DNA from 3 places in the Streptomyces sp. NPDC002520 genome. Region 1 is predicted to be linked to each of the others. Evidence: riboswitches for the same ligand, from Rfam matches in the RefSeq annotation. Region 1 holds a riboswitch; each other region holds the start of a gene.
The links. Region 1 has a riboswitch for cyclic di-AMP ahead of ACWD5D_RS18110 (transglycosylase family protein). Riboswitches for the same ligand answer to the same signal wherever they lie in the genome.
Positions count from the first base shown of each region.

Region 2: linked by a shared signal. The riboswitch ahead of ACWD5D_RS08135 (M23 family metallopeptidase) and the one ahead of ACWD5D_RS18110 (transglycosylase family protein) in region 1 are both predicted to bind cyclic di-AMP.
Region 3: linked by a shared signal. The riboswitch ahead of ACWD5D_RS12850 (NlpC/P60 family protein) and the one ahead of ACWD5D_RS18110 (transglycosylase family protein) in region 1 are both predicted to bind cyclic di-AMP.

Region 1 is NZ_JBSFXG010000011.1:146,440-150,609, forward strand. It holds gene ACWD5D_RS18100 (cytochrome P450 family protein) at 1-328, shown strand, start outside; gene ACWD5D_RS18105 (transglycosylase family protein) at 497-1,537, shown strand; cyclic di-AMP (ydaO/yuaA leader) riboswitch at 1,735-1,910, shown strand; gene ACWD5D_RS18110 (transglycosylase family protein) at 1,915-2,613, shown strand; gene eno (phosphopyruvate hydratase) at 2,852-4,138, shown strand.
Region 2 is NZ_JBSFXG010000003.1:460,624-464,793, reverse strand. It holds gene ACWD5D_RS08145 (PrsW family intramembrane metalloprotease) at 1-499, shown strand, start outside; gene ACWD5D_RS08140 (aldo/keto reductase) at 567-1,523, opposite strand; gene ACWD5D_RS08135 (M23 family metallopeptidase) at 1,842-2,894, opposite strand; cyclic di-AMP (ydaO/yuaA leader) riboswitch at 2,904-3,069, opposite strand; gene ACWD5D_RS08130 (PP2C family protein-serine/threonine phosphatase) at 3,285-4,170, opposite strand, start outside.
Region 3 is NZ_JBSFXG010000007.1:69,700-73,869, forward strand. It holds gene ACWD5D_RS12840 (hypothetical protein) at 1-99, shown strand, start outside; gene ACWD5D_RS12845 (SLAC1 family transporter) at 191-631, opposite strand; gene ACWD5D_RS12850 (NlpC/P60 family protein) at 733-1,947, opposite strand; cyclic di-AMP (ydaO/yuaA leader) riboswitch at 1,956-2,112, opposite strand; gene pcrA (DNA helicase PcrA) at 2,413-4,170, shown strand, end outside.

The DNA of each region.
Region 1 (4,170 bases):
GCTCACCATCGGCGGGCAGGACGTCGCGGCCGGCGATCCGGTGCTCGTCGTGCTCGCCGCCGCGGACCGCGACCCGGAGCGGTTCGCCGACCCGGACGTGCTGGACCTCGGGCGCCGCGACAACCAGCACCTCGGGTACGGCCATGGCATCCACTACTGCCTCGGTGCCCCGCTCGCCCGGCTGGAAGGGCAGACCGCGCTGGCCACCCTGCTGACCCGGCTGCCCGACCTGCGGCTCGGGGCGGATCCGGCCGATCTGCGCTGGCGCGGCGGGCTCATCATGCGCGGTTTGCGCACGCTTCCCGTGGAGTTCACGCCGGTCTCCTGAATCCGGCTCGCGGAGAAAACATGAGAGACGTTCAACTGCGTGATCTTCATGTGATCTGTGCGGCATGAACTTGTGACAGGCGATCGTCTGCCGATACGTTCACCCATCAGTGTGGCGGCCGGGCAACGTCCGCCGCGCCGGATCTGCCGTCGCTCGAAAGGCCTCCGTATGCTCCCCGGGAACGGTCGTCACCGTCGCCCCCGCCAAGCTCCGGCGCTCATCGTCGCGGCCGGAGTGACCGGCTCCGCCATCGCCATCCCGCTCCTCGGCGCCGCGAGCGCCCACGCGGCGGACGGCACCACCTGGGACAAGGTCGCCGAGTGCGAGAGCGGCGGCTCCTGGAGCGCCGACAACGGCAACGGGTACTACGGCGGCCTGCAGATCTCGCATGAGGACTGGGTCAAGTACGGCGGCACCCGGTACGCCGAGAACGCCGACCAGGCGAGCCGTTCGCAGCAGATCGCGGTCGCCGAGAAGATCCTTGCCGACCAGGGCACCACTCGCTGGGCCACCTGCGCCCTGCTCTCCGGGATGACCTCCGGCTCCGGTTCCGCGGACGCCGACACGGACGCCGGGGACTCCGACTCCCAGGGCTCGGGCAAGGGGCACTCCGGCCCCTCCTCCTCCGACTCCGACTCCCAGGGCGGCTCCGACTCCGGTAAGAAGTCCGACTCGTCCAGTTCATCCGATGAGCCGGGTTCACCGTCTTCGTCTTCCCCGTCCGACCCCTCGGTGGGTGCGACGGTCACGCCGTCCCCGGGTGTGAGCGAGGGTGCCGGTTTCGGCGGAGCCTATGAGGGTGCGGATGCCCACAAGTACGACAAGTCGACCTTGCCCGACTCCGGTGCGACACAGGGGGGCGAGGATTCGGCCGGCTCCGACCCTGTGACCGACGACTCGGGCAATTCGTGGCAGACCGGCGCTTCTTGGAGTCTGGTCGACACCGGCGCCCTCGACAGTGGCGGACGTCACCGTGGCGGTAGTGCGGACGAAAGCGTGACAAACGGTCAGAACGACCGCTCCGCGGGCCGCCACGCCTCCCGTGACGCGGACGGCTACACCGTCCGCGAGAACGACACGCTCGCCTCCATCGCCGACTCCCTTGACGTCGACGGCGGATGGCGCGCGCTGTACGCCCAGAACAAGAAGATCGTCGGCGCCGACCCGAACCACATCGCCCCCGGTCAGACCCTGCACATCGGTTCCTGAGAGGGCGGCGGACGGGGGGAGTTGGCGCCCCATTTCAGGCGCTGATGTCCGTTTTGGTGAAAGTGTGGGATGAGTCTCAGAAGCCCTGATCGTCTTTGAAATTCCGCCGAACGCCTGTCTACGGTCAAGGCCGCTCGTCACCACGAGCCCCGGCATCGCAACGCCGAATCCTGCCAGCGGTTGCCCGGGAACAGTCGACGCGTCACGCGCCGTAGGCAGGAGCGGGGGACCCAAGGTAAGCGCCGGATCCGGCAGTTGATGCCGCGACCGGCTTGGGGTGGAGCCGCGCCTTCCGGAAGACGGGAGGGGCGGCCGGGCAACTCAACCGGCCCGAACCCGACAGCTCACCTCGTAGGCGTCGGTGAGGGGATCGATCCATGCTGTTTTCCGGCAAGGGCAAGCACCGTCTGCCGTCCAAGGCCGTTCGCGCCGTCACGCTCGCCGGTGTCGCCGGCGCCGTCGTCGCCGCCCCGCTGATGGCGGCCGGCAACGCATCCGCCGCCACCGCCACCGAGTGGGACAAGGTCGCCCAGTGCGAGTCCGGTGGCAACTGGTCCATCAACACCGGCAACGGCTACTACGGCGGTCTGCAGTTCTCCGCCTCCACCTGGGCCGCGTACGGCGGCTCGGCCTACGCCTCCCGCGCCGACCTGGCCTCCGAGCAGCAGCAGATCACTGTCGCCGAGAAGGTCCTCGCCGCCCAGGGCAAGGGCGCCTGGCCGGTCTGCGGCACGGGCCTGTCCAGCACCCCCTACGGCGGCTCCGCTGCCGCCGCCCCCGCGAAGCCGGCCCCCGCCAAGCCCGCCGCGCCGAGCACCACCACCCGCTCCACCGACCGGCAGGCCGCCTCCCGCTCGGCGGACCGCCCGGCCGCGAGCAAGACCGTCACCACCCCGACCGGCAAGAAGGTCAAGAAGGGTGACGGCGAGTACAAGGTGGTCAAGGGCGACACCCTCAGCACCATCGCCGAGAAGCACGGTGTCAAGGGTGGCTGGAAGAAGCTGTTCGACCTGAACAAGGGCATCGTCGAGGACGCCGACCTCATCTACCCGGGTCAGCAGCTGCACCTGAAGTGACACAAGGCTCCGGCCGCCCCCGTCCCCACGGACTCCCGTCCCGGCGCGTGTTCCCCCGTACGCGCCGGGACGGGGTTTTTCATGAACCCCCTTTGTTCCGTTCATAAACAATGGGTACCGTCTGACTGTCTCTCCCGTCCACGGGACGGTCGGTCGGTGGCCGACGCCCCTGGGACGGTTAGGCTCTAGTCGCAAGGCACACCAGCCCCGCACTTCCAGCGTCACATCCATGAAGGAGATGCTCGTGCCGTCCATCGACGTCGTCGTAGCCCGGGAAATCCTGGACTCCCGAGGCAACCCCACGGTCGAGGTCGAGGTCGGCCTCGACGACGGCAGCACGGGTCGTGCCGCCGTTCCGTCCGGCGCCTCCACCGGCGCCTTCGAGGCCATCGAGCTCCGCGACGGTGACCCCAACCGCTACCAGGGCAAGGGCGTCGAGAAGGCCGTCCTCGCCGTCATCGAGCAGATCGGCCCGGAGCTCGTCGGCTACGACGCCACCGAGCAGCGCCTGATCGACCAGGCCATGTTCGACCTGGACGCCACCGACAACAAGGGCTCCCTCGGCGCCAACGCCATCCTCGGCGTCTCCCTCGCCGTCGCCCACGCCGCCTCCGAGGCCAGCGACCTGCCGCTGTTCCGCTACCTGGGCGGCCCGAACGCGCACCTGCTGCCGGTGCCGATGATGAACATCCTCAACGGCGGTTCGCACGCGGACTCCAACGTCGACATCCAGGAGTTCATGATCGCCCCGATCGGCGCGGAGTCCTTCTCCGAGGCGCTGCGCTGGGGTGCCGAGGTCTACCACACCCTGAAGAAGGTCCTGAAGAGCAAGGGCCTGGCCACCGGCCTCGGCGACGAGGGCGGCTTCGCCCCGAACCTCGGCTCCAACCGCGAGGCCCTCGACCTCATCCTCGAGGCCGTCAAGCAGGCCGGCTACGTCCCCGGAGAGCAGATCGCGCTCGCGCTCGACGTCGCCGCGTCCGAGTTCTACAAGGACGGCAAGTACGAGTTCGAGGGCAAGTCCCGCTCGGCCGCCGAGATGACCGAGTACTACGAGGAGCTCGTGGCGGCCTACCCGCTCGTCTCCATCGAGGACCCGCTGTTCGAGGACGACTGGGCCGGCTGGAAGGTCCTCACCGACAAGCTCGGCGACAAGGTCCAGATCGTCGGCGACGACCTGTTCGTCACCAACCCGGAGCGCCTGGCCCGCGGCATCGAGGAGGGCACCGCCAACGCCCTGCTCGTGAAGGTGAACCAGATCGGCTCGCTCACCGAGACCCTGGACGCCGTCGAGCTGGCCCAGCGCAACGGCTTCAAGTGCATGATGTCCCACCGCTCCGGCGAGACCGAGGACGTCACCATCGCCGACCTGGCCGTCGCCACCAACTGCGGCCAGATCAAGACCGGCGCCCCGGCCCGCTCCGAGCGCGTCGCCAAGTACAACCAGCTGCTGCGCATCGAGGAGATCCTCGACGACGCCGCGGTGTACGCCGGCCGCAGCGCGTTCCCGCGCTTCAAGGGCTGAGAAGCCGCAGAGCCGAACGGCAACCCGGGCTA
Region 2 (4,170 bases), on a different contig from region 1:
CGGGGCGTTCATGGTGCCCGCGTTCGGCCTGCTGACCTGGCTCGCGGTGTGGACGCGGCAGCGGGAGCTGCGGACCGTGCGGGAAGAGCTGACGGCGTACGTGTACGCCGGCTGGCTGGGTCCCGCCGAGCCGTTCGTCCTCGGGTCCATGCGGGCGCGGCGGATGGCCCGCGACCATGCCCGCCGGCACTTCGGGGGACGGCCGGCGGCGCGGGCGGTGGCCCAGTACGAGGCGTACGCCACCTCGCTCGCGTTCCTGCGCCACCGGGGGCGCCGGGGGAAGGCCGGGGCCGACTTCATCACCCGCGAGCGGGAACTGCTGGGCGCGCTGTGGGAGCGGCGCCAGGTGGCCCGCCCGTCCCTGGAGTACGCCTCCCGCGCTGTGGCGCCGCCCCGCCCGGTGCACGGCGCCCCGGCCCCCTACTGGTACGGCTACGCGGCGGCGCCCTATCCCGCGTACCAGGCGCCCTATCCCGCGTACAACCCGTACCGGTCGTAGGCCTTCGGGCCGCGCAGGGTGCCGCGCCCCCGTACCGGTACGGGGGCGGCGCGGCGGGGGGTCCCGGTCAGGCCGAGGCCTGCGTCAGCTGGTTCACTTCCTGGTCCGTCAGGTGGAGGCCGGCGACGCCCAGCAGGGCCGGGAGCTGGTCGACGGTGCGGGCGGAGGCGATGGGGGCCGCGATGGTCGGCTGGGCGGCGAGCCAGGCGAGGGCGACCGTGGCGACGGGGGCCTCGTGGGCGGCGGCGACCTCGTCCAGGGCGGCGAGGACCTTCTGGCCGCGCTCGGTCTCGAGGTGCTGGGCGGCGGAGCCGGCGCGGGCGCTGTCGACCGTGGTGCCGGGGCGGTACTTGCCGGTGAGGAAGCCGGAGGCGAGGGCGAAGTACGGAATGCCGGCCAGGCCCTCGCGGGCGGCCAGGTCCTGCAGCGGGCCCTCGTAGGTGTCGCGGGAGACCAGGTTGTAGTGCGGCTGGACGGCGACGTAGCGGGCCAGGCCCTCGCGGGCGGAGAAGTCGAGGGAGGCCCGCAGACGCTCGGGGGTGATGTTGGAGGCGGCGATCTGCCGGACCTTGCCCGCCTTCACCAGCTCGTCGAGGGCGCCGATGATCTCCTCGACCGGCACCTCGGGCTGGTCGAAGTGCGTGTAGTAGAGGTCGATGTAGTCGGTGTCCAGGCGGCGCAGGGACGCGTCGGCGGCGGCCTTGATGTTGGCGGCGGTGAGGCCCATGTACTCCGGGTGCTGGCTGACCTTGGTCGCGACGACGACGTCCGAGCGGTTGCCGCGCGCCTTGAGCCACTTGCCGATGATCGTCTCGGACTCGCCGCCCTTGTTGCCCTCGATCCACGCCGAATAGGAGTCGGCGGTGTCGACGAAGTTGCCGCCGGCGGCCGTGTAGGCGTCGAGGACGGCGAAGGAGGCCTCCTCGTCGGCGGTCCAGCCGAAGACGTTGCCACCGAGGGCCAGCGGGAAGACCTCGAGGTCGGAGGAGCCGAGCTTGCGCAGAGGGGAATGTGAAGCAGTCATGTTTCAGTTCAACTGCCACTTCCGCCCCACCCATTCCGGGTTCCTGCGAAGAGTGGGTGAAAACGCCCGGACGGACCACGTGCGTGCCCGGAGAACGGGACCTGCCCGAGAGCGGGACCTGCCCGGAGGACGGGACTTGCCCGGCCGGCCGGGCTCACACGGGCGGCGAAGGCGCACCCGGGCGGCCGGGCGCGCCGACGGCCCTGACGTCGGGGGGATGCCGCCAGGGCCGCCGGGGGCCGGTCATGGGGGGATCAGAACCGGCCGAGGCCCGGTCGCGAACGACCGGGCGTGGGCCGGGAGCGGGTCAGTGGCCGCTCAGGGGGTGAGACCCTTGCCGCGCAGCCACGCCGCCGGGTCGATGCCGGTGGACTGGCCGCCGGGGTGGACCTCCAGGTGGAGGTGCGGGCCGGTGACGTTGCCGGTGGCGCCGACGCGGCCGATGACCTCGCCGGTGGTGACCTTCTGGCCGGCGGAGACGGTGATCGAGGACTGGTGGCAGAACCACAGCTCGGTGCCGTCGTCGAGGGTGAGGACGGTGCGGTAGCCGTAGGCGCCGGCCCAGCCCGCCTCGGTGATCGTGCCGCCGTGGACGGCCTTGATGAGCGTGCCGGTGGGCGCGGCGAAGTCGAGGCCGGTGTGGTAGCCGGAGGACCACATGGAGCCGGGCTGACCGAAGGTGCCGGTGATGGTGTACGAGACGACCGGCAGCTTGAACTGCCGCGCCAGCGCGGCCAGGCGCTCCGCCTCGGCCTTCTTCCTGGCCTCGGCCTCCGCCTTCTCCTTCGCGGCGGCCGCCTTGGCGGCGGCCTCCTTCTTCGCCTTGGCGGCCGCGTCGGCGGCGGCCTTCTCGGCGGCGGCGGCCGCTGCCGCGGCGGCCTTGTCCTCGGCCCGGCTGTCGGCCTTGCTCTGCTGCTGCTCGGCCTGCGCCATGATCCGGTTGCGCAGGGCCTCGCCCGCGTCGGCGCCCTTCGCGCTGTCGGCGGAGGTCACGCCGACGTTGGTGAGGGAGGCGGTGGTGGCCTTGGGCGCGCCGGAGGAGTCGTCGAACAGGTGCTCGACGGAGTCCATGGAGGGCAGGTGGTCGGGCAGCGAGATGGACACCGGCGGCTTGCCGGTGTTCGCGCTGGCGATGCCGCCCGCACCGACGGCGGCGATGACACCGACGCCGAGGACGGTGGAGCTGCGGGCGAGTCCGCCGCGCTGCTTGGCGACGCGGTGCCGGCCGCGCACCGGGCGGATGGACTCCTCGGTGGGGTTCCACTCCTCCCAGGGACCCTCTTCGGGGCCGGGACCGCCGTAACCGAAGGTCTCGGGATCTCGCTGAGCGGGCACGAACGGGGCTTCTGGGGCAGGGCGGTTGGACGCCACGCGGGCGTACTCCTTTCCTTCCTTCGCCTACCGGGTTAGCTGACGGGTTCGGAGCAGGAAGGTCTCCTACGCGCGTATACCGGTCGTGAGTCAAGCAGTTCACGACGGCGTCCGCGTGATTCACCCCAAGGTGGTGGTTCCCCGGTTCCCTTGCGAGATTCGGCGTGTGCGCACGGAGCCGCCTCTTGTGACGGCTGGGACGACCGCGCTGCGTTATCGAACGTTAATAGACCCGGGCGCCAGATTCCAAGCCGTTCAAGCTGATCCTTAACACTCTCCGGGGTGGACGTACGCGTCAGGAACGGCGGAAAACGGGCGAGTTGGTCCACGTTCAGGAGTCACGCACTTTTTGATGGTGACTCAGATGTTATGCGGAGGGCTGCCACCCGATCACCGTGAGTGAGAGTCCGGCGAGGCCGTCGCCGTACGGCGGTCACGGTCGGCGGCGTGGTGCCGCGGGGGTCTTCGTACGGCCAGCAGCGCCATGTCGTCCGCCATCCCGCCGCCCGAATGCCGCCGCACCTCGGCGGCGAGCCGGCCGAGCAGGCTCCCCGGGTCCGGGCAGAGGCGTCCGGTGAGGCGGCGCGCGGGGTCGTAGAACCGGCCGTGGGCGTCCCGGGCCTCGGACAGGCCGTCGGTGTAGAACAGCAGGGTGGAGCCGCCCGGGAAATCGGTCTCGAACGCGCGGTCCGGCCACAGCCCCAGGTCGCTCATGCCGAGCGGCAGGGCGGGCTCGTGCACCGTGAGGGCGCGCAGGGTGCCGTCGGAGTGCAGCATCAGCGGCGGCGGGTGGCCGCGGTTGAGGATGCGGGCGACGCTGTCGTCGTGCGGGAGTTCGGCGAGCACGGCGGTGGTGAAGCCCTCGCAGGCGTCGGGCCCCTCCCGCCGGGTGTCCTCGCGGGCCAGCGCCCGCTCCAGCCGCGTGGCCACCGCCTCCAGCGTGGCCTCCTGCTCGGCGGCCTCCCGGAACGCCCCGATCACCACGGCCACGGCGGCGACCGCCCCCATGCCCTTGCCGCGCACGTCCCCGACGATCAGCCGTACGCCGTGCGGGCTGTCCTGCACCGCGTACAGGTCGCCGCCGATGAACGCGCCCTCCTGGGCCGCCTCGTATCGGGCCGCGATGTCGAATCCGCCGATCCGCGCGGCGGGTTCGGGCAGGACGGCGCGCTGAGCGGCCTCGGCGATCTGCCGGGCGGAGGCGAGCCGCTCGTCGCCACGGCGTACGACGCGGTTGATGACGAGGGCGAGGACGGCGACCGTGACGACGGTGACG
Region 3 (4,170 bases), on a different contig from region 1:
TACGTGAAGCGCGACGAGGAGAAGGTCGACAAGAACGTGTTCGGCCTGGTCGGCGCGCTGACCATGGCGAACATCTTCATCGCCGTGCTGTGGACGTGACGCCGGGCGCCCCCGTCCCCTCTCCGCCGGTCCCGGAGCGCGCCGACAGCACCGCGCCGGCCGCCGCCGCGAGCCACGCGGCGACCGACACTCACACCAGCACCCGCCCCGGGCCCTTCAACCAGTCGATGCCCAGGGCGTCCGCGACCGACAGGGTGGCCGCCGCGGTCACTCCGAGCGGGAAGACCGTCGCCCACCGCCGCAGGTCGTAGCGCAGCCGCGGGTGCGTCACCTCGGTCACCACCAGGACGACGCACCAGGCCAGGTCGAGTGCGAGCAACGCGACGGCGGTGAGCGCGCCCAGGCTCCGTGCCTCGGCCGCCCAGCGCCGCCGATGCCGCACCAGCCGTACGACGAAGGCGGCGGCCGGCGCCACCCAGGCGACGCAGGCCGGCACCAGGACGATCAGGGACGGCGTCCCGGCGCCCGCCAGGTGCAGGCCGACCGACACGATTCCGGTCGCCATCACGGCGGCCCCCGTCGCCGGCGGACACTCCGTCCACCACGCGCGCAGAGCCGAGACGCCGATCATGCGCCCGATGGTAGAGCGTGGCTACGCGCGCGTGCCCTGTGCGGGCTCCACGCGCGCGTGGAGCCCGAGAAGGACCTGGAGCGAAGCCAAGTAGCGCGCGGTCAGGCCGGACGCACCACGCTGTGGATGATCGATCCGCCGGCGTAGTAGATCGACTCCTCGCGGACGTACTCGCCGGGCTTGGGGGCGTGGATCATCATGCCGTTGCCTATGTAGATGCCGACGTGGCTGAGGTCGTCGTAGAAGAAGATCAGGTCTCCGGGCTGCGCGTTGGAGAGGGAGACCGTGGTGCCCGCGTTGACCTGGTCGTAGGTGGTGCGCGGCAGGCTCACGCCGGCGGCCTTCCAGGAGGCCTGGGTCAGGCCGGAGCAGTCGTACGAGCCGGGGCCGGTCGCGCCCCACACGTAGGGCTTCCCGATCTGGGCACGGGCGAAGGCGAGCGCCTTGTCGGCCTTGGAGGTGGACGTCCCGGTGGACGTCGAACCACCGGACGTCGAACCGCCCGACGTGGACGAGCCGCCGGAGCTCGACGAACCGCCCGACGTCGACGAGCTGCTGTCCTGCTGCGCCTTCTCCTGCGCCGCCGCCTTGCGCGCGGCCTCCTCCTGCGCCGCCTGCTTCTTCGCCAGCTCCGCCGCCTTGTGTGCGGCCTCCTCCTGCTTCTGCCGCTCGATCGCCGCGAGCCGTGCCTTCTCCTCGGCCGTCAGCTTGGACAGCAGATCGCGCGCGGAGGCGAGCTTCTTCTGCACGGTGGCCTTGGCCGTCTGCAGCTCCTGCTGCGACTCGGAGAGGGTCTGGAGGCTCTGGGCGGCCTCCCGGCGCTTCTTCATGGTCGCGGACTGCTCGGTGACGAAGTCGTCGACCGCGATCTTCTGCCGTGACGTCAGCCGGTTCATCAGCTGGCTCTGGTCGAAGTAGTCCTGCGGGTCGTTGGCGAGCAGGAAGGTGGCGGTCTCGGGCGCGGCGGCACCGGTCCGGTACTGGGCGGCGGCGAACGTGCCCAGCTTTTCGCGCGCCTGGTTCAGCCGGTCGGTGCGCTGGGCGACGTCGTCGCGCAGGGTGTCGACGCGCTTGCGCTGGTTACCGGCCCGCTCCTTGGCGGCGTTGTACTTCTCGGTCGCGGACTCCGCCTGGCGGTAGAGGTCGTCGACCTTCTTCTCGACCTCCTCCACGCTCGGCTTCCCGCCGGCAGAGGGGGCGGCGCCGGCCGGCTGGGACAACACGGCCACTGAGGTGAGGGCGGCGGTGGCGAGCATGGGGGTGCGGAGACCCGCTCCGAGTGTGCCCGCGGGACGCGGCTTGCGGTGCGACGCCAAGGGAGGCGACTCCTTCCGTGTGCCGCCTACCGGGTTAGCTGTCGGGTTCGGGCGGGTGGTTCGGAAGGCTTGCCCTACGGCTCTCGTCCCGGGTGGAACGTGGGCCGATTCACCCCAGGGAACGGTGGGTCCCCGGCTCCGTGCGCCGTGCAGCGACGCGATGGACTCGGCGGAGGCCGCGCGACCCGGCGACGTTCGCCGGAAACGGGCGTGCGGCCCGACGGGCAACCTAGCCAACTCGTGTGACTCGTGTGAAGGTTGGTGCACCATATGTCCGATACATTTTCGTGACCTTGTCGTGGGAACGCTCCCGAGTCACGAGGTGATTCCGCTGGGTGAGGACTTGGCGGCCGCCCGAGCCCCGGAGGACCGCACCGGGACCGGGAAGATCAACTGTCTGCCGAAGCGGCCATGTTCCCGATGCGGCGACTTGTTGTCGGTGCGGCGCCCTAGACTCGGAGAGCGATGAGCAGCCTCTTTGACGACAGCTTCCTGGCGGACCTCCAGACCCCTCGCGGGCATGAGGGGGAACCCCCGCCGCCGCCCGAGGACGATCATGCTCCGGAGCCGCTTCCGGACGATCTGTTCGGCGGGAAGTTCGACGTGCCGCCGGACCGGTGGGGGTCCCCCCGCTCGAGCGGAGCCGAGAGTGGGGGAGGGTACTACCGCGACGGCGCCCCCCGGCCCGCCCTCGACGCGGCGGCACTTCTGGAGGGGCTCAACGAGAACCAGCGCGCCGCGGTCGTCCACGCCGGCTCCCCGCTGCTCATCGTCGCCGGCGCCGGCTCCGGCAAGACCCGTGTGCTGACCCACCGCATCGCCCACCTGCTCGCCGAACGGAACGTGCACCCGGGCCAGATCCTCGCGATCACCTTCACCAACAAGGCCGCGGGCGAGATGAAGGAGCGCGTCGAGCAGCTCGTCGGCCCGCGCGCGAACGCGATGTGGGTCATGACCTTCCACAGCGCGTGCGTCCGCATCCTGCGCCGTGAGTCGAAGAAGCTCGGCTTCACCTCGTCCTTCTCGATCTACGACGCCGCCGACAGCAAGCGTCTGATGGCCCTGGTCTGCCGCGACCTGGACCTCGACCCCAAGCGCTTCCCGCCCAAGTCCTTCAGCGCCAAGATCAGCAACCTCAAGAACGAGCTGATCGACGAGGAGGACTTCGGCGCCCAGGCGACCGACGGCTTCGAGAAGACCCTCGCCCAGGCCTACGCGCTCTACCAGTCGCGGCTGCGCGAGGCCAACGCGCTCGACTTCGACGACCTGATCATGACGACGGTCAACCTGCTGCGCGCCTTCCCGGACGTCGCCGAGCACTACCGCCGCCGCTTCCGGCACGTCCTGGTCGACGAGTACCAGGACACCAACCACGCCCAGTACGCCCTGGTGCGCGAGCTGGTCGGCACGGGCGACCGCGCCTCCGAAGCCCCTCCGAACGAGTACGACCTCCCGCCCGCCGAACTGTGCGTCGTGGGTGACGCGGACCAGTCGATCTACGCCTTCCGGGGCGCGACCATCCGCAACATCCTCCAGTTCGAGGAGGACTACCCGAACGCGACGACGATCCTGCTGGAGCAGAACTACCGCTCCACGCAGACCATCCTGTCCGCCGCCAACGCGGTCATCGAGCGCAACGAGTCCCGCCGCCCGAAGAACCTGTGGACCAACGCCGGCCAGGGCGCGGGGATCGTCGGCTACGTCGCCGACACCGAGCACGACGAGGCCCAGTTCGTCGCCGACGAGATAGACCGCCTCACGGACGCGGGCGAGGCCAAGTCCGGCGACGTCGCCGTCTTCTACCGCACCAACGCCCAGTCCCGTGTCTTCGAAGAGGTCTTCATCCGCGTCGGCCTGCCCTACAAGGTCGTCGGCGGCGTCCGCTTCTACGAGCGCAAGGAGGTCCGGGACGTCCTGGCCTACCTGCGCGTCCTCGCCAACCCCGAGGACTCGGTGCCGCTGCGCCGCATCCTCAACGTCCCCAAGCGGGGCATCGGCGAGCGCGCGGAGGCGATGATCGACGCCCTCTCCCAGCGCGAGAAGATCAGCTTCCCGCAGGCGCTGAAGCGAGTGGACGAGGCATACGGCATGGCCGCGCGCTCCACCAACGCGGTCAAGCGGTTCAACACGCTGATGGAGGACCTGCGGACGATCGTGGAGTCCGGCGCCGGACCGGCGACCGTCCTGGAGGCCGTCCTCGAACGCACCGGCTATCTCGCCGAA